One region of the Proteus mirabilis HI4320 genome, then DNA from elsewhere that is predicted to be linked to it. Evidence: predicted binding sites of a transcription regulator. Region 1 holds the regulator's gene; each other region holds the start of a gene.
What was found. Region 1 encodes PurR, which represses purine synthesis genes. Its sites were predicted from a motif close to CANGCAAACGTTTGCNTG; they were not measured.
Positions count from the first base shown of each region.

Region 1 (7,846 bases):
TAAAAATAAATAATAAATTTAAAATAAATCCAGCTGTTCATTCTCTTTTTCTGTTTCAGACACTGTTTTTTGTTGAGCTCTTAAATATCGTTGTCGACAAAGTCTCAATACATTTCGTTTTTCTTGTTGACTCATCGTTGACCAACTAAAGCGTTCTTGACGACTACGGTAACAACCAATGCAATACCCTTGTAAATTAGATTCACATCGACCAATGCAAGGGCTTGGGATATCGAAGAATTCTAATTGTTCTTGCATTGATTATTCTCCCCAATTATTTGTTACTATAGAGTATAGTAAAAAGAGATATTATCTGCCCATTTACTACAATACTGATGAGTAAAGCGTAAATTGAACTATAGGGCTGTAACGCGTTATAGTACAACACCATCAGTTTATACTGTCGGGTGTCATATTTAACAAACACGAGAGGTTTATATGCGAGTACTTCATACCATGATCCGTGTAGGCGATTTACAACGCTCTATCGATTTTTATACCAAAGTTTTAGGTATGCAACTTCTACGCACCAGTGAGAATGAGGAATATAAATACTCGTTGGCTTTTGTTGGCTATGGTGATGAAAGTAGCGGTGCTGTTATTGAATTAACCTATAACTGGGGTGTGACTAGCTACGAAATGGGGACTGCATTTGGCCATGTTGCATTAGGGGTTGATGATGTAGCTGCAACTTGTGAGGCTATCCGTCAAGCGGGGGGTAACGTTACCCGTGAAGCAGGCCCTGTTAAAGGTGGTACAACAATTATCGCCTTTGTAGAAGATCCTGATGGATATAAAATTGAATTAATCGAAAACAAAAGTGCCAGTCAAGCTCTGGGTAACTAAATATTAGTAAAACCAGAAAGGCATTGTATTGCTTTTCTGGTTCCTGATTATTATTAATTTCTGATGTGCTATTTTCATCGGATAAGTACAGTTTAATGCCTGATAAAATAAACCCTAATGAATTATGTAACCGCTTTCGAGGTTACTATCCAGTCGTTATTGATGTTGAAACGGGTGGATTTAATGCCAAAACAGATGGCTTACTTGAAATTGCTGCTATCACTTTAAAAATGGATGAGCAAGGTTGGTTAAAACCTGATAATACATTGCATTTTCATGTCGACCCCTTTGAGGGCGCAAATTTAGAGCCAGCGGCGTTAGAATTTACCGGAATTGATCCTACAAATCCTCTTCGTGGTGCTGTCAGCGAATATGAAGCGTTACACGCCATTTTTAAAATGGTACGTAAAGGAATGAAAGACGCCAACTGTAACCGTGCGATCATTGTGGCTCATAATGCTAATTTTGATCATAGCTTTGTTATGGCGGCAGCTGAGCGAGCAGGTTTAAAGCGTAACCCTTTCCACCCTTTTGCTACTTTTGATACTGCGGCTTTAAGTGGTTTAGTACTAGGACAAACTATTTTAGCGAAAGCCTGTATTACTGCAGGTATCCCCTTTGATAGTAAACTCGCTCATGGGGCTTTATACGATACCAATCGTACATCATTACTGTTTTGTGAATTAGTTAACCGCTGGAAAAAATTAGGTGGTTGGCCACTACCAACGCCCTAATCAAACTTATGTGTTTGGCTGTGCCATATTAAGCGACAAAAAAGAAGCCAGTGCAAATAATGTACTGGCCTCTTTTTTTAATTACGGTCAATTTAAATCATGGTGAAAAACGCAATGGGGATTATGCTTCTTCTTCACCACGGTATTTATCTGCAGTCTCTTTTAATAACTTCTGCAATTCACCGCGCTGATACATTTCTAAGATAATGTCACAACCACCGACTAATTCGCCATCCACCCATAATTGTGGGAAAGTTGGCCAATGAGCATATTTTGGTAGCTCTGCACGAATATCAGGGTTTTGCAAAATATCGACATAAGCAAAACGCTCACCACAAGCAGAAATCGCTTGAACGGCTTGTGCAGAAAATCCACAGCTTGGTAATTTTGGTGATCCTTTCATGTATAACAGGATGGGATTTTCTTTGATTTGGCGTTCAATTTTTTCGATAGTCGTCATTTATTAAGTCCTTACAACCTTTTTATATTCAGTATGTTTTATATTGAGGAAAACATGAAAGAAGAATACCACTTTATATAAGAAAGCTCTATATAAGTTTAGTTATGTATCTAAATCAATAAATTACGGATAAATCACCCTATAATTGATGAGAAAACATACGACAAGGCATGACGATCTGGGAACAAATAAAATAAGATTAATGTTGGCTTAGCGAAAAACGCCGTAAACCCTCGCCCAATGTGAAGTGCCCCCATAAAAAGCACCTAAATAAGTGTATAAATGCACATTACAGTAAAGAACACCAGATAATGTTTTAGTCGACGGATATCTGATGTCCCTGATCACACAAATTTTCAACGTCAATATCAATATCTCGTTAAATTGGATATTGATAAATTTCGTTATTTAATAGGCTTAACAATAATATCCCAACCTGTAGTACCTGAAGCGTGGTAATAATAACCGGCTTTTAATTGCTCTGGTTTTTTACTTGGCCCTTCAGCAACTAAAGTAGATTTCGTTGAGTTATTATCAATACGAATTACACCACCGCGAATACGATCTAATTCATTACCATTGAACAAGGTAATTTGTGGTGAGAAATGCGCATCACTTAAATCAATATGGATAAAAGTGTGCCCTGCATCATAAGCGGCTTTTAATTCTTTATCTGTAATGTCTTTACCATTCTCAAAGGGTAAGTCAAAAAATGCTTTTGGATCAATTTTAGCAGTCATAAATACTCCTTTTTATGAATAAACATCAATCATTAGTTCAATTTAAATTATAGATAATAATTAAACATTCTGATAAATATCCTGCTCACGCTCTGTAAGATATATATAAATTATTTATATATTCAATAAATTAACTTACCCATCTTTTGTTTTGCTTTTATTCAATAGAGATAGAACAATAAGTAAAATTAACTAATTGTTTATATATATAAAAATGAGATGTTATTTCTAATAGGGATCTGCCATTATCATGGACTCGTCAAAACTCGCATATTTAAACTTATGAGTATTTAGTAATGGAAATGATTTTACTGTTTCTGATTGTGGGATGTATAACTGGATTTTTTGCCGGATTGTTAGGAATTGGTGGTGGAGCCATTATTGTTCCTATTGTGATGTATGTTGTTAGCCAACAAGCTATCCCTGCAGATATGGTAATGAAAATCGCCCTCTCAACCTCTTTTTCTGTCATTATATTTTCTACCGCCTCTTCTGCTTATTCGCATAATAAACATAAAGCGATTTTATGGTCACAATTTCCGCTCCTCGCTGTAGGCACTCTTCTCGGTATGCTAGTTGGGACATTCCTAGTACAAAAACTCTCAAATACCCTATTACAAATTATCTTTTGTATTTTTATGGCCTATACCATATATGGATTACTGACCAAGAAAAAAGAAGCTGAACGTGTTGAGAATGCCCAAGATCCGGTGGTTTCAAAACCAGCACTGACAACCGGTGGTAGCTTAGTGGGTTTTATTTCAAGTTTTATTGGTATAGCGGGTGGCACCATAACAATACCGCTATTAAGCCACTGGGGGTTTAATACCCGTAAATGTATTGCAACATCATCAATGCTGGGTGTGATTATCGCCACTATTGGGACTGTTATGGGGATCGTTTATGGTTGGCAACAAACTGAATTAGCAGACTATTATTTAGGTTTTGTCTATCTACCTGCTTTTATTGGTATTAGTATTACCAGTATACTTACAGCCCCTATCGGCGTAAAAGTTGCCTATAAACTACCTATTGCCAGAGTACGCCAAATATTTGCCCTATTCTTATTAATCGTCATGGCTAAAATGTTATATACCCTGATATTGGGATAGTGTTTTAACACTTTACCTCTATCTTAGTGAGAGATACTCTTATCAATATAACTAATCTATATGTTCTATACTAATAGATAAAAGATATTTAGCTGTTATTTCAATGAATTTTTGTTAAAATAATTAGCAAAATAGTAACAACTTAGTGAGTTCATTTGCCTCATTTTATCAATTCAGTTGAATTAGATGGAATGGTTTAAGGCACAAAACCCGAAAATGATAGGATAAAGGAGTACGCAATGTCTTTCGAATTACCAAAATTACCTTATGCGTTAGATGCTCTTGAGCCACATATCTCTAAAGAAACATTAGAATACCACTACGGCAAACACCACCAAACTTACGTAACCAACTTAAATAACTTGGTTAAAGGTACTGATTTAGAAAATAAATCTTTAGAAGAGCTCATCAAAACTACTGAAGGTGGTATTTTCAATAATGCTGCTCAAGTTTGGAACCATACATTCTACTGGAATTGCTTAGCACCAAACGCAGGCGGTGCACCAACAGGTAAAATTGCAGAAGCAATCAATAAAGCGTTTGGCTCTTTTGAAGAGTTCAAAAAACAATTTAATGATGCAGCTGCAAAAAACTTTGGTTCAGGTTGGACTTGGTTAGTGAAAAAAGCAGATGGCTCATTAGCCATTGTTAATACATCTAACGCTGCAACACCTGTTTCTGGCGAAGATAAACCACTGTTAACTGTTGACGTCTGGGAGCACGCTTACTACATCGACTATCGTAATGCACGTGTGAAATACTTAGAAGAGTTCTGGGCACTGGTTAACTGGTCATTTGTTGAAGCAAATCTTGCTTAATTGACTGTTTCAGAGATGGGAAAACCATTTTTGATAATCTAATAACAAAGGGCCTAGTGCCCTTTGTTATATTGATATATTTGATTGCTCACTTTGGATAGCTAAAATTTAAGTAAATAATTAGCAATTAACAATCAAAACAATAAACTTGCATATATTACGATCATAACCAGTGCTGCTACTGCGGTACTTAAACCAAATTTCAGATCCGTATCCATCTATTTCTCCCTCAAAATGATTATAATACTCAGATTAAACCATAATCTTGTCATGGTTAATTATTATTACATATCAAGTTTTGCTAAAATAGCGACTAGAGCACAATTTATAACATTGATTAATACTTTCACTTTTGAGCTAGATCATACAAAATTCACAGCTAATCGCTAAATTATTGCCAGTGTTTGCCCTATATATGACTATACTGGCAGTTAAACCATAAAATGAATTAAAAGAGACCAATGAAGGTCAGGAGTTTTCCACACCATGGCAACAATAAAAGACGTGGCAAAACGCGCAGGCGTATCAACCACGACTGTTTCTCATGTGATCAACAAAACTCGTTTTGTTGCTGAGAACACAAGAGCGGCAGTTTGGGCTGCGATAAAAGAATTAAATTATTCGCCGAGTGCTGTCGCACGTAGTTTAAAAGTCAATCACACTAAATCTATTGGTTTATTAGCCACGTCCAGTGAAGCACCTTACTTTGCTGAAGTGATTGAAGCTGTTGAAAATAGTTGTTATAGCAAAGGCTACACGCTAATTTTATGTAATTCACATAATAATCTTGATAAACAAAAAGCTTATTTAGCTATGTTGGCACAAAAACGTGTTGATGGTTTATTAGTCATGTGTTCAGAATATCCCGATCATCTTCTTTCTCTCTTAGAAGGTTATCGTAATATTCCGATGGTCGTAATGGACTGGGGAAAAGCCCGCGGTGACTTTACTGATACCATTATTGATAACGCATTCCATGGTGGCTATATAGCCGGTCGTTATCTTATTGAACGAGGTCATCGTGATATTGGTATTATCCCCGGCCCTCTAGAGCGAAATACCGGAGGCGGTCGTTTACAGGGCTTTTTAAAAGCCATGGAAGAAGCGAAAATTACGGTAAAAGAAGAGTGGATTGTACAAGGTGACTTTGAACCTGAATCTGGTTACAAAGCCATGACCCAAATGCTCAATCAAAAGCAACGCCCTACTGCCGTATTTTGTGGCGGTGATGTTATGGCGATGGGAGCAATATGTGCAGCTGATGAGTTAGGATTACGTGTTCCTGCCGATATTTCCATTGTCGGCTACGACAATATCCGTAATGCACGCTATTTCACACCAGCTTTAACCACGGTTCACCAGCCGAAAGAGCGTTTAGGACAAATGGCTTTTTCCATGTTACTCGACCGTATTGTGAATAAACGCGAGGATGCACAAACTATCGAAGTACACCCGCGCCTAGTAGAACGTCGCTCTGTTGCCGATGGTCCATTTATTGATTATCGCCGCTGATCTCCTTCATTAACGAAGCCATTCCTCATTTAAGGTTTGGCTATCGCCTAGATAATCTAATAGCCAAGTTAATGCCGGCGATTCGCTTTTATCAACCCATGTTAGACAGCACGGACTGTCTGGCAAGGGTTGTGCTAAGGTAAGGGTAACCAACTTACCTTGTTCGATTAATGGCTCCGCTCGGTGCCAAGGCACCATACCAACACATAATCCTGCTAATAAACACTCAAGCCCCATATCCCATGAAGGTACTATCATTCGGCGCTGATTATTTAATGCCCAAGTATCTCGTTTTGGTAAACTACGTGAGGTATCTTCTAAACATAAACTAGGATAAGGCCGTAGTTCATCATCGGTTAATGGATGTGCCGCGCTTGCAAGAGGATGATCAGCATGACACACACATCGCCACGGCATAAAGCCCATATCTTTAAAACTATAACGTTCACCAATAGGTGAAGCTCTAGTGGCACCAATAGCCAAATCAACACGCCCGTTCACTAATGAATCCCAGACACCGTTAAAAACTTCAGGATAAACATAGAGTTCGATATCAGGAAAATGGCGATAAAAGTCCAGAATAAGTTGCTGTGTTCTAGCCGGTTTGACAATACCATCCACGGCAATGCTAAACTGCCCCCGCCAGCCATTTGAGACTTGCTGGCACATATGGCGAGTGTCATTCATTTTTTTGATAACAGAACGGGCTTCTTTAATAAAGATCTTACCCGCATCGGTTAATTCAACATCACGATGCCGGCGTTCAAACAAAGGAACGGCAAGCCATTCTTCTAATTGTCTCACGGTGTAACTCACCGCGGAGGGTACTCTGTGCAATTCTTGAGCGGCTGAGCTAAAACTCCCCGTTCTAGCGACAGCATCAACGACCTCTAGCGAGTATTCTGACCACATAATATTTATTCCTTTGAATTTTTTTCACAGCATTAACCAAATATTCCCGTTTCACAAGTAAAATCACTCTTAGCTACAATATATAAAATGTTTTACATCACATAACATAGAAAATTAAAATGACTTTAAAGAATTCCACACAATCAAAAACACCTTCTCTCTTTATGGTGTATCTCGCCTGCCTTAGTATGCTGGGCTATTTAGCTATCGATATGTATCTGCCTGCATTTGGTATGATGCAACGCGAATTATCAATCAGTGAAGGCGCCGTCAGTAACAGCTTAAGTATCTTTCTATTTGGCTTTGCTGTCGCTCAACTACTTTGGGGACCACTCTCAGACAAATTGGGGCGTAAGCCTATTTTACTTATTGGGCTAAGTTTCTTCTCCCTAGGTTGTCTAGGTATGCTTTGGGTAGACAGTGCTGCCGGTTTACTAACCATGCGCTTCTTACAAGCCTTTGGCGTCTGCTCTGCAGCCGTTATTTGGCAAGCACTAGTGATAGACCGTTTTGATGAGTCTCGCGCTCAACACGTTTTCGCATCAATTATGCCATTGGTCGCCCTTTCCCCAGCCTTAGCGCCACTCATTGGTGCTTTTCTGTTAAACCACGGTGGCTGGCGCATGATTTTTATGTTGCTGATGGCAATTACTCTTGTATTAATGCTACCCACATTGATGCTAAAAAATATTAAACAAAAATCAGTTATTGA
Region 1 is NC_010554.1:1,469,276-1,477,121, forward strand. Features, by position in the region: gene PMI_RS06720 (DUF1289 domain-containing protein) at 19-258, opposite strand; gene gloA (lactoylglutathione lyase) at 439-846, shown strand; gene rnt (ribonuclease T) at 942-1,580, shown strand; gene PMI_RS06735 (Grx4 family monothiol glutaredoxin) at 1,702-2,040, opposite strand; gene PMI_RS06740 (hypothetical protein) at 2,445-2,780, opposite strand; gene PMI_RS06745 (sulfite exporter TauE/SafE family protein) at 3,077-3,892, shown strand; gene sodB (superoxide dismutase [Fe]) at 4,132-4,710, shown strand; gene cydH (cytochrome bd-I oxidase subunit CydH) at 4,845-4,928, opposite strand; gene purR (HTH-type transcriptional repressor PurR) at 5,197-6,222, shown strand; gene punR (DNA-binding transcriptional activator PunR) at 6,232-7,134, opposite strand; gene punC (purine nucleoside transporter PunC) at 7,254-7,846, shown strand, end outside.

Region 2 (7,846 bases), 440 kb from region 1:
GAAACGGGGCTTGTTGTCACACCATTCTTACCGGGCGATTCGTTACTGTTTGTTGCGGGGGCTTTATCTGCGTTAGATACCAATGATGTTAATGTTCACCTAATGGTTCTCTTACTGCTTTTCGCTGCGATTTTAGGTGATGCGGTTAACTATTCTATTGGGCGCATTTTTGGTGAAAAACTCTTTAGTAATCCCAATTCACGTATCTTTAAACGAGAATACTTAGATAAAACCCATGCTTTCTATGAAAAACATGGTGGTAAAGCGATAATTTTGGCAAGATTTGTGCCGATTGTCCGAACTTTCGCGCCATTCGTTGCAGGAATGGGCAAAATGTCATATCGTCATTTTGCTTTTTATAATGTTACGGGTGCCATTGCATGGGTACTGCTATTTACTTATGCTGGATACTTTTTTGGTGACTTAGATATTGTTCAAAAGAACTTAAAATTGCTAATTGTTGCCATTATTGTTATTTCTATTTTACCAGGTGTTATCGAAGTGATACGCCATCGTAGAGCGAGTGCAAAGGCCAAAAAAGAGAGTGATAACCAAGAGGTTTGAGCAGTTATCATTAGCTTTTGCCGTAGAATAGCAATAATAAAGAGATGCGCTGAAATTCAGTAAGCGGTATCATCATAAACTTTGCTAACCACATAGCCAGTATATTGTGAGTTAACATGTTCACAATAATCTGCTCTAAATAATTAGGGTTGTAGCTAGGCGATAAGTGAATGCAGCACGAAAAGCACACCGACAAAGTAGGTGACTTGTGCAATTAAACGCAGTCAACATGCTGCAACTTAAAATATGACGAGTATAAACTGGCGAAGGTCAGATTCAGACGAAAAGGTCCGTTAATGAGCTGGATTGAAAAAATTCTTAATAAAAGCAATATCACGAGTTCACGTAAAGCCAATATCCCAGAAGGGGTTTGGACAAAATGTGATAGCTGTGGGCAAGTACTTTACCGCGCAGAATTAGAGCGTAATTTAGAAGTGTGCCCCAAATGTGATCATCACATGCGTATTTCAGCACGCCGTCGCTTAGAAACTTTTCTTGATACAGGAAGCACGACTGAGCTGGGCAGTGAGTTAGAGCCTAAAGATATTCTGAAATTCCGCGACTCTAAAAAATATAAAGACAGAATTGCTGCGGCTCAGAAACAAACCCATGAAAAAGATGCCCTAGTGGTGATGAAAGGTACGTTAAAAGAAATGCCTGTTGTGGCCGCATCTTTTGAATTTGCATTTATGGGCGGCTCTATGGCGTCGGTTGTGGGTGCGCGTTTTGTTCGTGCGGTTGAACAAGCATTAGAAGATAATTGTCCACTGATTTGCTTCTCTGCAAGTGGTGGTGCACGTATGCAAGAAGCATTGATGTCATTAATGCAAATGGCAAAAACCAGTGCCGCATTAGCTAAAATGCAAGAGCGTGGTTTACCTTATATCTCAGTGATGACCGATCCTACTATGGGTGGGGTTTCTGCAAGTTTAGCAATGTTAGGCGATATTAATGTTGCTGAGCCGAAAGCCTTGATTGGTTTTGCCGGTCCACGTGTTATTGAACAAACTGTACGTGAGAAATTACCCGCGGGTTTCCAACGTAGTGAATTCCTGCTAGAAAAAGGGGCGATAGATATGATAGTTCGCCGTCCTGAAATGCGTGATGAGCTAGCTGAATTACTGGCTAAGCTGACTCAGTATGATTTAGCGAAAGACGAAGATGAACTGCTAGGCGAAGAAATGATCGCTGATGACATCGAATCTTCTGACAATGAGCCAGAAATTAACATCGAAACGAATAAAAAAGAAGATGTCTAATATCATAACTGCTCCTCAAGCCACATCGCCTTTGTCGGTGTGGCTTTCTTATCTTGAACACTTACACTCAAGTGCTATTGATATGGGACTTGAGCGCGTGGGCAAGGTAGGTCAATTACTGAATGTATTACGTCCTGCCCCTAAAGTTATCACTGTATCGGGTACTAATGGTAAAGGAACCACTTGCCATATGCTCGAGTCAATTTTGATGGCTTCAGGATTGAAAGTGGGGGTTTATAGTTCACCTCATCTTGTCCGTTATACCGAGCGTGTTCGCATTCAAGGTAAAGAGCTTTCACCAGCTGAGTTTTGTCAAGTATTTGCTGAAATAGAGCAAACCAGAGGCGATATTTCGCTGACTTTTTTTGAATACGGCACACTCGCCGCATTGAAACTATTTCAACAAGCTCAGCTTGATGTGGTTATTCTTGAAGTTGGGTTAGGGGGGCGTTTAGACGCGACCAATATTGTTGATGCCGATATTGCAGCTATCACCAGTATTGCCCTTGATCATACCGATTGGTTAGGGGCTGATAGAGAGCATATTGGTCATGAAAAAGCCGGTATCTTCCGTAAAAATCACTATGCTGTTGTAGGCGAGCCAGATATGCCACTGTCTATTGCACAAGTCGCGCAACAGAAACAGGCTAAATTATTTCGTCGTGGTGTTGATTGGTCATTTTCTATTGATGGTGATCACTGGCATTGGCGTAGTGCAGATAAGCAGTTTGAAAAACTTCCCATCCCTAATATTCCCTTAGCCAACGCAGGTACGGCAATGGCAGTAATACGCTGCTTATTGAAAAGCGACGATAAAGTGAGCCAAGGGATCACCCATCAAAGTATTGTTGAGGGAATGAGTAAAGCTCAGTTGCCGGGACGTTTTCAGATAATTTCGCAGCATCCATTAGTTATTTTTGATGTTGCTCATAATCCGCATGCTGCTGGATATTTAGCCGAAAAACTGGCGCAATTACCGCGTTATTCTGATACCAAAGTGCGCATTGTTGTTGGTATGCTGGGTGATAAAGATATTGCGGGTACATTAGCGTGTTTATCCCCTCAAGCCGATCAGTGGTATGTTGCACCATTGAATGAGTTTCGTGGCGCATCAGCTCAGGTATTAGCTCAGCACCTCGACTATCCGGCAGTATTTGATAGTGTCGAGCAAGCATGGCAACAAGCAATATCTGAGGCGCAAAAAAATGATATTGTGGTTGTATGTGGATCATTCCATACCGTTGCTCATGTAATGGAACTATTGGAAAAGGAGAGTGCGAGTGGCAAGTAAATTTCAAAATCGCTTAGTCGGAGCCGTTGTTCTTGTGGCGGTAGGGGTTATTTTTCTTCCTACATTATTTGACGGCGATAAGAAATATAACGAAGACCAATTTGCCTCTATTCCTTTAGTCCCCAAACCCGGTGATGAGCAAGATATTGAATCAATAGCGCCGATTGAGCAAACCACGACACCGTCAACGCCATCAGAGGGTGCTTCTGAGGCGATGATCTCTGAAGCGGTAACGGGGGTTGAACAGCCTCAAGTTTCTACTCCTGAAGTATCGGAGCCTCAAGTAGCGCCATCAACCCCGGTTGTTGAGCCACCTAAAGTGGTTAATCCGCCTGTAGAGCCACCAACTACTCCGCCACCGGCGGTATCAGAAACAACCGCGCCGAAAGGTGAGGCTTGGGTTGTGCAGTTAGGTGCCTTGAAAAATGCGGCGAAAGTTGAAGAAATTATTGCAAAAATGCACCTCTCCGGTTATCCAGTATATACCGTGCCTGCTCGCCCTGTTTCAGGAAAAGTGACACGTATCTATATTGGGCCTAATGCCTCAAAAGCAGAGTTACAGGCGATGTTACCTCGCCTTAAAGAGCTAACAGGCCTGCAAGGTGAAGTAAGAGCCTATAAACCATAACTATGTTGATGAGACATCAGATGAGTGAAGTAACAAGGTGTTAACTTATTGCGGCGATTATGATTTTTCATGTCGCCGTAAATTATTTTAAAATTATCGAAAATTAGCGTTACGCAAACGTTTTCGTTTTCTGTTAGAATGCTACCGTATTAATGCGGGGCATCGTTATTGGATAGAGATTTATGGTCTGGATAGATTACGCCATTATTGCCATTATCGGTTTTTCTGCATTAGTTAGCCTGATCCGTGGCTTTGTTCGTGAAGCATTATCACTTATCACCTGGGGTTGTGGTTTTTTTGTTGCAAGTCAGTTTTATCCTTATCTAGCCGTCTATTTTACTCGGTTTGAAGATGAGCTGGTTCGTAACGGGATTGCGATTGTCACACTGTTTATTGCAACGCTAATTGTCGGTGCGGTGATTAATTATGTGATTAGCTCTCTTGTTCAACGCACAGGGTTATCAGGTACAGATCGTGTGTTGGGGATCTGTTTCGGGGCTTTAAGAGGTGTGCTGATTGTATCAGCGTTACTTTTTGTCTTGGGTGCTTTTACTCCTATGGCAGACAGTGCCGATTGGCAACGTTCTGAGCTTATTCCTCAATTCAACCATATTATTAGGTGGTTCTTTGACTACCTACAAAATGCGTCAAGTTTCGTGTCGGAGAAAATGTAACCTCTCCGTCTGGCTGATGAGGATCTTTTCATGTGCGGTATTGTCGGTATCGCTGGAGTTAATCCAGTAAACCAATCGATTTATGATGCGTTAACGGTGTTACAACACCGAGGTCAAGATGCAGCAGGCATTGCAACAATTGATGAGAATAACGGTTTTCGTCTACGCAAAGCAAATGGGCTGGTGAAAGATGTCTTTGAAACGCGTCATATGTTGCGTTTAAAAGGAACTATCGGAATAGGACATGTACGTTATCCAACCGCGGGCAGTTCGAGTGCATCAGAAGCGCAACCTTTTTATGTTAACTCACCTTTTGGGATCACACTTGCACATAATGGTAATTTAACCAATGCGCATTTGTTGCGTCGTCAATTATTTGAAACTGCTCGTCGACATATCAATACCACCTCAGACTCCGAAATTTTACTCAATGTGCTAGCGTATGAATTAGATCGCTTCGATCATTTTCCGCTAGAGCCAGATAATATTTTTACCGCTGTTGCGGCTATGCATAAAAAATTACGTGGCGCTTATGCTTGCGTTGCTTTGATCATCGGCCACGGCTTATTAGCTTTTCGTGATCCTTATGGCATTCGTCCTTTAGTGTTAGGCAAACGTACTTTAGAAGATGGACGCAGTGAGTATATGGTTGCGTCTGAAAGTGTCGCTCTAGATACACTAGGATTTGAATTCTTGCGTGATGTAGCACCCGGTGAGGCTGTTTATATCACAGAGCAAGGACAACTGTTTACTCGTCAATGTGCTGAAAATCCGCAATTAGTGCCTTGTCTATTTGAGTATGTTTATTTTGCGCGTCCAGACTCTTTTATTGATAAAATTTCCGTATATAACGCCCGTCTACGTATGGGGCAAAAACTCGGCGCTAAAATTGCTAAAGAGTGGGAAGATTTACAAATAGATGTGGTGATCCCTATTCCTGAAACTTCTTGTGATATTGCATTAGAAATTGCCCACATCTTAAATAAACCTTATCGACAAGGTTTTGTGAAGAATCGTTATGTTGGACGTACTTTTATTATGCCCGGCCAGCAAGAGCGTCGCAAATCAGTACGTCGTAAACTAAATGCCAACCGTGCAGAATTTCGCGATAAAAACGTGTTACTTATCGATGACTCTATCGTACGTGGCACAACATCAGAGCAAATTGTTGAGTTAGCGAGAGAAGCGGGGGCTAAAAAAGTTTATTTTGCCTCAGCCGCTCCAGAAGTGCGTTTCCCTAATGTTTATGGTATTGATATGCCTAATGCCAATGAATTAATTGCTCATGGGCGTGAAGTGGATGAAATACGTAAACTGATTGGTGCTGATGGACTTATTTTTCAAGATCTCTCTGATTTAATTGCCGCTGTTCAAGAAGAAAATCCAGATATCAACCAATTCGAATGCTCTGTATTTGATGGTGTCTATATCACAAAAGATATTGATCAAGGCTATTTAGATTACCTTGAAAATTTACGTCGTGATGATGAACATAAAATTCGTGATCAACATGAAGCTGAGAACTTAGAAATCTATAACGAAGGCTAATTTTCCGTTAAAATAGCCACCTTTATCAAGCGTCGATGCTAGCGTAACACTACATCGGCGCTTGTTTTTTGAGGGTTAATCATCATAATGATTAACAAAGATATATATTCTGAGGATTATAATGAAAAAGCTGATTGTCGGGCTAACAGGTGCCAGTGGCGCAATTTATGGTATTCGTTTATTAGAAATACTTAAATCCGTGCCAACCGTAGAAACTCACTTGGTGATCAGTCAAGCGGCGCGTCGTACCATTTCATTAGAAACGGATTATTCTCTCAAAGATATTCATGCTTTAGCTGATATTATTTATGACGATCGAGATATAGGGGCGACTATCTCTTCAGGCTCGTTTCGGGTCAATGGTATGGTTATTTTACCTTGTTCGATTAAAAGCCTCTCCGGTATTGTACATAGCTATACTGATACGTTAGTGACACGTGCCGCTGATGTCGTGTTAAAAGAAGGACGTAAATTAGTGCTATGTGTACGCGAAACACCGTTACATTTAGGGCACTTACGTTTAATGACTCAAGCTGCTGAGCTTGGTGCCATCATTATGCCACCAGTACCTGCATTTTATTTTCAGCCTAAAACGATCGATGACATTGTTAATCAGACAGTAAATCGAGTGCTTGATCAATTTGACATTGACTTGCCGGATGATCTTTTTCAGCGTTGGCAAGGGGATAAACCTGCCCGTTGATCCCCTGTGTGACGAGTGACTATTTTTTATGGCGAATAATATCTTCTAAAGCGCCTTCCAGTTGTGGGTAACGAAAGCTGAATCCTGCATCGAGCAGTTTCTTAGGAAACGCTTGTTGCCCACCTAAAACTAATGTGGCACTTTCTCCCATCATTAATTTTAATATTGTGGCAGGAACCGTCATAAATGCAGGGCGTTTCAGTACGTGAGCTAAAGTCGTGGTAAATGCTTTATTTTGTACTGGATGAGGGGCTGTCAGATTAAAGGCGCCTTGGGTATTGTTATTATTAAGTAAAAATACGATGGCATTGACCATATCATCAATATGTATCCATGGCATATATTGCTTACCATTACCTAATTTTCCACCTAAACCTAATTTAAAAGGCGGGCTCATTTTAGGTAATGCCCCTCCTTTTGTAGAGAGTACAATACCAGTACGTAGCAAACACACCCGTGTTAATGGCGTTTGTGCATCGAGTGCAATATTTTCCCATTTGGCACAGAGTTGATGAGTAAATTCATCCTTAGGTGGCGTCTCTTCAGTGACATTATTTTCACCTTGATCACCATAAAAACCCACCGCAGAGCCAGAAATTAAAACACTAGGGGGAGAGTCGCTGGCTTTTATTAAATCCACCAGCTTTTGGGTTAATTTGCATCGACTATTAACTAACGTTTGTTTTTGCTCCGGTGTCCAGCGTTTGTCTGCAATTGGTTCTCCAGCAAGATTAATCACTGCATCAAATTGGTTTAAGTTTTCTTTATCATCTAAATGCGTCCAACACGCCATTTCATTACAGAAATGAGAGTAGACTTTCTGTGGCGAACGGGAAAGTACGGTAATATTATGTTTATCTAATGCGAGTTGGCAGATAAGTGCTCTGCCAATTAATCCGGTTCCACCTGTGATAAGTATATTCATCACCATCCTCCTGATTACTCTATCCTAATTAAGGTTGTATCATCCTGATAGGTGAGATTAGTCACTAACCAAACAGTTTTTTGGCTGCTGGACGTTGGCTTATTGTATTTAGCCATTTTTCTACCGCAGGATAATCTGCTAGATCAATATGATGTGTGTCATGGTAACGAGCCCAAGTATAGGTGGCTATATCAGCAATGCTATAATCGTTTCCACCAAGATAAGGAGATTGAGCGAGTCGGCTCTCTAACACC
Region 2 is NC_010554.1:1,910,948-1,918,793, reverse strand. Features, by position in the region: gene PMI_RS08770 (DedA family protein) at 1-564, shown strand, start outside; gene accD (acetyl-CoA carboxylase, carboxyltransferase subunit beta) at 861-1,823, shown strand; gene folC (bifunctional tetrahydrofolate synthase/dihydrofolate synthase) at 1,816-3,114, shown strand; gene dedD (cell division protein DedD) at 3,104-3,742, shown strand; gene cvpA (colicin V production protein) at 3,925-4,416, shown strand; gene purF (amidophosphoribosyltransferase) at 4,447-5,964, shown strand; gene PMI_RS08740 (UbiX family flavin prenyltransferase) at 6,086-6,667, shown strand; gene PMI_RS08735 (TIGR01777 family oxidoreductase) at 6,687-7,592, opposite strand; gene PMI_RS08730 (glutathione binding-like protein) at 7,657-7,846, opposite strand, start outside.
Region 2: a site for PurR is predicted at 3,853-3,870, ahead of cvpA (colicin V production protein). Genes of this name have one in related genera too.

Region 3 (7,846 bases), 1.4 Mb from region 1:
TGGCGAAGCCAATGCCATTTTAGCGGGTGATGCATTACAAACCTTGGCCTTTGAAATTTTAGCCAAAAATGCGATGCCTGATGTCGCCATTGCCGATCGCGTAGCCATGATTGCTGAATTAGCCACAGCCAGTGGTTTAGCGGGTATGTGTGGTGGACAGGCACTTGATCTTGATGCCGAAGATAAATCAATTGATCTTGTCGCTCTTGAGAAAATTCATTTACATAAAACAGGTGCATTAATTCGTGCAGCGGTTCGCCTAGGGGCACTTAGCGCAGGGCAAAAAGGGCACGATGTGTTACCTGCACTGGATAAATATGCCCACTCTATAGGCTTGGCTTTCCAAGTTCAGGATGACATTTTAGATGTTATTGGGAGCACTGAAGAGACTGGAAAGCGACAGGGAAGTGATCAAGAAGCTGGAAAAAGTACTTATCCGGCTCTACTTGGTTTAGCACAAGCACAAAAGAAAGCACAGGAATTGTATAACGAAGCATTGGATGCCTTAGCGTTTCTTGAACAATACGAGTACGATACCTCTACGCTAAAACAATTAGCGAATTTTATCGTAGAACGGAAAAACTAATAAAAAATAAAAAGAGCAGCTTACCTGCTCTTTCCCTATTACAAGTCATTAATTAATAGGCATCACATGAGCATTGATATCGAAAAATATCCCACATTGGCGTTGGTTGAAACACCCGAAGATTTACGCCTATTACCAAAAGAGAGTTTACCTAAACTCTGTGATGAGCTAAGGCTATATCTTCTTAACAGTGTCAGCCGCTCAAGTGGTCACTTCGCCTCAGGTTTAGGTGCTATTGAGTTAACGGTTGCGCTTCATTACGTTTATAAAACTCCCTTTGACAATCTGATTTGGGATGTGGGCCATCAGGCTTATCCTCATAAAATATTAACGGGTCGTCGTGATCGCATTGATACTATTCGTCAAAAAAACGGCTTACATCCCTTCCCTTGGCGTGATGAGAGTGAATATGACAAACTCTGTGTTGGTCATTCATCCACCTCTATCAGTGCTGGACTGGGTATGGCTGTTGCTGCAGAGCAAGAAAACCTAGGCAGAAAGACTGTTTGTGTGATTGGTGACGGTGCAATTACTGCAGGAATGGCATTTGAAGCCATGAATCATGCCGGTGATATTAATCCAGATATGCTAGTGGTACTTAACGATAATGAAATGTCGATTTCAGAAAATGTCGGGGCACTAAATAACCACCTTGCACAACTTCTATCTGGCAAACTGTATACCACGCTACGTGAAGGTGGCAAAAAAGTCTTTTCTGGTATTCCCCCAATTAAAGAATTACTGAAAAAGACAGAAGAACATATTAAAGGCATGGTTGTGCCCGGCACCATGTTTGAAGAGTTAGGTTTTAACTATATTGGTCCAGTTGATGGTCACGATGTTATTGCTTTAGTACAAACGCTCACGAATATGCGCGATCTAAAAGGGCCGCAACTTTTACATATTATGACCAAAAAAGGTCGGGGTTACGCTCCCGCAGAGCAAGATCCAATCAGTTGGCATGCGGTACCTAAATTTGATCCAAAGACAGGTACTTTACCTAAAAGCCCGAATGCACGCCCGACGTTTTCAAAAATTTTTGGGGACTGGTTATGTGAAGAAGCTGCCACTGATGAAAAGTTAATGGCAATCACCCCTGCTATGCGTGAAGGCTCTGGTATGGTGCGCTTTTCTAAAGAGTACCCCGCACAATACTTTGATGTCGCAATTGCGGAGCAACACGCCGTCACCTTCGCTGCTGGATTAGCTATTGGTGGTTATAAGCCGATCGTGGCTATTTACTCTACCTTCTTACAACGCGCTTATGATCAAGTGATCCACGATGTGGCTATCCAAAAACTCCCGGTACTCTTTGCTATCGATCGTGGTGGCATTGTTGGTGCGGATGGTCAGACCCACCAAGGAGCTTTTGATCTCTCTTTCTTACGCTGTATCCCTAATATGATTATTATGGCACCTAGCGATGAAAATGAGTGTCGCCAAATGTTGCACACAGGTTACCATTATCAAGAAGGGCCTGTCGCTGTACGTTATCCTAGAGGATCAGGGGTTGGTGCGCCATTACAACCGCTGAGCGAACTTCCTATAGGAAAAGGTATTATTCGTCGCCAAGGTAAAAGTATTGCAATTTTAAACTTCGGAACCTTATTACCCGAAGCCTTAGATGTTGCAGAAAAACTGGATGCAACAGTTGCAGATATGCGCTTTATCAAACCACTAGATAAAGAACTGATCCTTTCCCTTGCCAAACAACACGACATACTGGTCACCTTAGAAGAAAATGCCATTATGGGTGGCGCAGGTAGCGGCGTTAACGAGTTATTAATGCAAGAGCGTTGTTTAGTGCCCGTACTCAATTTAGGGTTACCTGATCTTTTTGTGCCACAAGGTGGACAAGAAGAGATCAGAGCCGATTTAGGACTTGATGCAACAGGCATTGAAAAATCGATTAAAGCTTATCAGGCTCATTCTTTGAGATAATATTTCAAAAGTCTCTCTTGCTTGTAAAGCCGGAGAGACTATTGATAAGGTTAATAAATTCTGACTTTATTTTCTTGTAAAAACTGCCCTTATTTCTTTTCTTTTTTAATTATTTTCAAATCTTGTTAAAGATCACTTTTTAATGAAATTAACTGTAATTTATCAATTTTAAAATTGAATCCATTCAGCGTTAATTGATTCAATCAGTTAGATTTTTCCTTTTTTCTTTCCTTTAACGAAACGTTTCGATCACCTTCACAATATAAATAAATCCAACTTGTTTTCCTATTTTCATTTCCTACTATGTAGAACAGCGAAACGTTTCGCTGAGGAGGCAAAGATGAAAAAAGGTGTATTACTTAATAGTTCAATTTCTAGCGTAATTGCACGTTTAGGGCATACTGACAAAATAACGATTGCAGATGCTGGATTACCCATACCCTCCTCTGTTGAGCGTATCGATCTTGCTTTAACTCAGGGGATCCCTGACTTTATGTCAGTGTTACAAACGATCACCCATGAAATGCAAGTCGAAGCCGTTATGCTTGCCATAGAAATTAAAAATATAAACCCACTTCTTTTTAGTGAGATAACCCGTTATTTGCATTTATTAGAACAACAACAAAAAAAACCTATCGAGATCATTTATGTCACTCATGAAGAATTTAAAACACAACTTCCAGATAATAAAGCGGTGATAAGAACAGGTGAATGCTCTCCTTATGCCAATATCGTGCTGTTTTCTGGTGTGACTTTCTGAGGCCAATATGGAAGCATTACTTGAATTAAAAAATATTGATAAATCATTTCCAGGCGTAAAAGCATTATCTGGTGCGACGTTACGAATTTATCCTGGCCGAGTGATGGCACTTGTTGGTGAAAATGGCGCAGGTAAATCCACACTAATGAAAGTGCTAACAGGTATCTACCAAAAAGACGCAGGTGAAATTATTTATCAAGGGGAACGTTGCTCTTTTAATGGTCCTAAGTCTTCTCAAGAAGCCGGAATAGGTATTATCCATCAAGAACTCAATCTTATCCCTGAATTAACCATTGCAGAAAATATCTTTTTAGGTCGCGAGTTTACCCGTGCATTTGGTGCCATTGATTGGAAAAAAATGTATGCAGAAGCGGATAAATTACTTGCTCGCTTAAACCTTCCTTATCGCAGTCATCGCTCAGTTTCTGAATTATCCATTGGTGATCAGCAAATGGTTGAAATTGCCAAAGTACTCAGTTTTGGCTCTAAAGTGATTATTATGGATGAACCGACAGATGCATTGACAGACACCGAAACTCGCTCTCTGTTTAGTGTGATAACTGAATTAAGAAATCAAGGTTGTGGCATTGTCTATATCTCACATCGATTAAAAGAAATTTTTGATATTTGTGATGATGTAACTGTGTTGCGCGATGGTCAATTTATTGGCGAAAAGCCCGTTTCTTCATTACAAGAAGAGACACTTATTGAAATGATGGTAGGCCGTAAATTAGAAGATCAATACCCTCGCATCCATATTCCTGCAGGAAAAACTAAACTTAATGTCTCTCACTTAAGTGGTGCAGATATACATGATGTCAGCTTCTCCCTATATGAAAATGAAATTTTAGGTATTTCAGGGTTAATGGGCGCAGGCCGTACTGAATTAATGAAAATGATTTACGGTGCATTGCCAAAAACACAAGGTAGCGTGGCGTTAGAAGGTAAAATTTGTCAGATCAAAAAGCCTGCAGATGCACTTGCCCAAGGTATTGTTTATATCTCTGAAGACAGAAAACGCGATGGTTTAGTGCTAGGTATGTCAGTAAAAGAGAATATGTCACTGACGGCGCTACCTTATTTTAGTCGCACTATGGGGATCTTAAATCATAAAGAAGAGCAATTAACTGTCAGTGACTTTATTAAATTGTTCAACATAAAAACCCCGTCCATCAATCAGATCATTGGTTTTTTATCAGGCGGTAATCAGCAAAAAGTCGCTATTGCTCGCGGACTAATGACTCGTCCTAAAGTGCTTATTCTTGATGAGCCTACCCGCGGTGTCGATGTGGGGGCGAAAAAAGAGATTTACCAATTAATTAATAAGTTTAAACAAGAGGGATTAAGCATCATTTTGATCTCTTCAGAAATGCCAGAGGTAATGGGAATGAGTGACCGCATTTTAGTTATGCATGAAGGTCGTATCAGCGGTGAGTTTTCTGCCAATAATGTCACACAAGAGATGCTAATGGCGGCGGCTGTTGGTAAACAATATGGTGCTACAGTAGGAGTTTGAGATGAGTACAAAATCAATACCAGCGTCAAAACGATGGTTCTCTAAGGCTTGGTTATTAGAACAAAAATCACTCATTGCCTTATTGTTGCTTATTGTCGTGGTTTCAACACTCAGCCCGAATTTTTTTACCTTAAATAATATTTTTAACATTCTACAACAAACCTCTGTTAACGCAATTATGGCTGTAGGTATGACATTAGTCATTTTAACCTCTGGTATCGATTTATCGGTAGGTTCATTACTCGCTTTAACCGGTGCTGTTGCTGCTTCTATGGTAGGGGCTGATGTTAATGCGTTAGTGGCTGTTGTCGGTGCTTTAGCATTAGGAGCAGCTATTGGTGGCGTTACAGGTGTCATTATCGCTAAAGGTAAAGTGCAGGCATTTATTGCCACATTAGTGATGATGCTGTTATTGCGTGGTGTCACGCGTGTTTATACTGATGGCAGTCCAATAAATACAGGATTTAGCGATAATGCCGACCTGTTTAGCTGGTTTGGTATTGGACGCCCCTTTGGGATCCCCACCCCTATTTGGCTGATGATGATTGTCTTTTTAAGCGCGTGGTATGTATTGCATCACACACGCTTGGGTCGCTATATCTATGCCCTTGGAGGAAACGAAGCAGCAACCCGTTTATCTGGTATTAGTGTCGATAAAATCAAAATTATTGTTTATGCGCTTTGCGGTTTATTAGCGGCCCTTGCCAGTGTCATTGAAGTTGCTCGTCTTTCTTCCGCCCAACCAATGGCTGGCAATGGTTATGAACTGGATGCTATCGCCGCTGTCGTCTTAGGTGGTACCAGTCTTGCTGGCGGTAAAGGACGCATAATGGGCACACTTATTGGTGCGTTAATTTTAGGCTTTCTCAATAATGCACTCAATTTATTAGGCATATCATCCAATTATCAAATGATAGTCAAAGCTGTTGTCATCTTACTTGCCGTGCTGGTTGATAACAAAAAATAATACGCTTTCTCTTAATCCGAACCCCGACAGGAATATATTATGAAACTAAAAAAAATAGCAACGCTTCTCTCAGTGGTTGCTCTAAGCGCTACCATAAGTGCCAATGCATTAGCAAAAGAGTCTATCGCCCTCGTTATTTCAACGCTCAATAATCCTTTCTTTGTCACCATGAAAGACAGTGCACAAAAAGAGGCGGATAAATTAGGTTATGACTTAGTCGTACTTGATTCAATGGATAATCCAGCCAAAGAATTGGCAAATGTGCAGGACTTAACCGTAAAAGGCACCCGTTTAATGCTCATTAATCCAACGGATTCTGATGCTGTAGGTAATGCCGTGTTAATGGCAAATAAAGCTAAAATTCCTGTAGTAACCCTAGATAGAGTAGCCAATAAAGGTGAGGTTGTTAGCCATGTTGCTTCTGATAACCGCCTAGGAGGAAAAATGGCGGGAGATTATATTGCGGAAAAAGTGGGTAATGATGCCAAAGTGATCCAACTAGAAGGGATCGCCGGAACCTCCGCTTCTCGTGAGCGTGGAGAAGGCTTTAAACAAGCTGTTGATGCTCACAAACTTAATATATTAGCAAGCCAACCTGCTGACTTTGACCGTACTAAAGGCCTTAATGTTATGCAAAATCTATTAACCGCTAATCCTTCAGTGCAAGCGGTATTTGCTCAAAACGATGAAATGGCATTAGGGGCATTGCGTGCATTACAAACTGCAGGTCGTACCGATGTCTTAGTTGTTGGCTTCGATGGCACAAATGATGGCATTAAAGCGGTTAACCGAGGTGTTTTAGGTGCGACTATTGCACAACGCCCCGATCAAATTGGTATTATTGGTATTCAAACCGCTGATAAAATTCTGAAAGGGGAAAAAGTGGATCCCACTATTCCTGTTGAGCTTGAATTAGTCACTCAAAAATAATCACCCATCTAACCACGTAGTACTTTCACTGCGTGGTTAGTTTCGTTATAAACTAGGTTTTCAAAGGATAAAGGCTATGACAACTCCCCGCCTTGCTGTTTTAGGTAGCATTAACGTTGACCATATTATGAATATTGCACAATTTCCCAAGCCCGGAGAAACCGTGATTGGTCATGACTATAAAATAGCATTTGGTGGTAAAGGGGCAAATCAAGCCGTCGCTTGTGGACGTAGTGGTGCCGATATCACGTTTATAGCCTGTGTGGGAGATGATGCTATTGGTCGCGAAATCATCGCTCAATTAAAAACAGATAATATTGATACTGATGCAATTCGTATTATTCCCAAGACACCTACAGGTGTAGCAATGATCCTAGTTAATGAACAAGGCGAAAATGTCATTAGCATTGTTGCCGGAGCAAATAGTGCTCTCACTCCAAGCCATTTGCATCAGTATCGTCATATTATTGAACAAGCAGATGCTTTATTAATGCAATTAGAATCCCCTCTAGACACTGTCTTTGAGGCAGCAAAACAAGCCAAAGCACATCAAACAAAAGTGATTTTAAATCCCGCTCCTGCACAGCCGTTATCTGATGAATTTCTGAGTTTTATTGATATTATTACGCCAAATGAGACAGAAGCCGAAATATTAACCGGTATTTCTGTGCATGATGAAGTGGGTGCAGCTAAAGCGGCTAATATTTTGCACAGTAAAGGCATAAAACACGTTTTAATCACTTTAGGCAGTCGTGGCGTATGGTTTAGTGAACAAGGCACCGGTATGATCATTCCCGGTTTTCGTGTTGAAGCAGTTGATACTATTGCCGCAGGTGATACCTTTAACGGTGCATTTGTTACAGCGATATTAGAAGGTAAATCAGCTCATGATGCGATCCGTTTCGCCCATGCAGCCGCGGCAATTGCAGTGACACGTCATGGCGCGCAATCCTCCGTCCCTTGGCGTGATGAAATTAAGTCATTTTTAGCAGAGCGAGCATAATATTTTGGCAACAATGAAAGATGTCGCCCGTTTAGCGGGTGTTTCAACATCCACCGTTTCCCATGTTATCAATAACAATCGTTATGTGAGTGAAGGTATCCGCGCAAAGGTTAATCATGCAATAGCAACCTTAAATTACGCCC
Region 3 is NC_010554.1:115,251-123,096, reverse strand. Features, by position in the region: gene ispA ((2E,6E)-farnesyl diphosphate synthase) at 1-586, shown strand, start outside; gene dxs (1-deoxy-D-xylulose-5-phosphate synthase) at 653-2,527, shown strand; gene rbsD (D-ribose pyranase) at 2,868-3,287, shown strand; gene rbsA (ribose ABC transporter ATP-binding protein RbsA) at 3,295-4,803, shown strand; gene rbsC (ribose ABC transporter permease) at 4,805-5,770, shown strand; gene rbsB (ribose ABC transporter substrate-binding protein RbsB) at 5,810-6,700, shown strand; gene rbsK (ribokinase) at 6,777-7,703, shown strand; gene rbsR (ribose operon transcriptional repressor RbsR) at 7,708-7,846, shown strand, end outside.
Region 3: a site for PurR is predicted at 2,839-2,856, ahead of rbsD (D-ribose pyranase). Genes of this name have one in related genera too.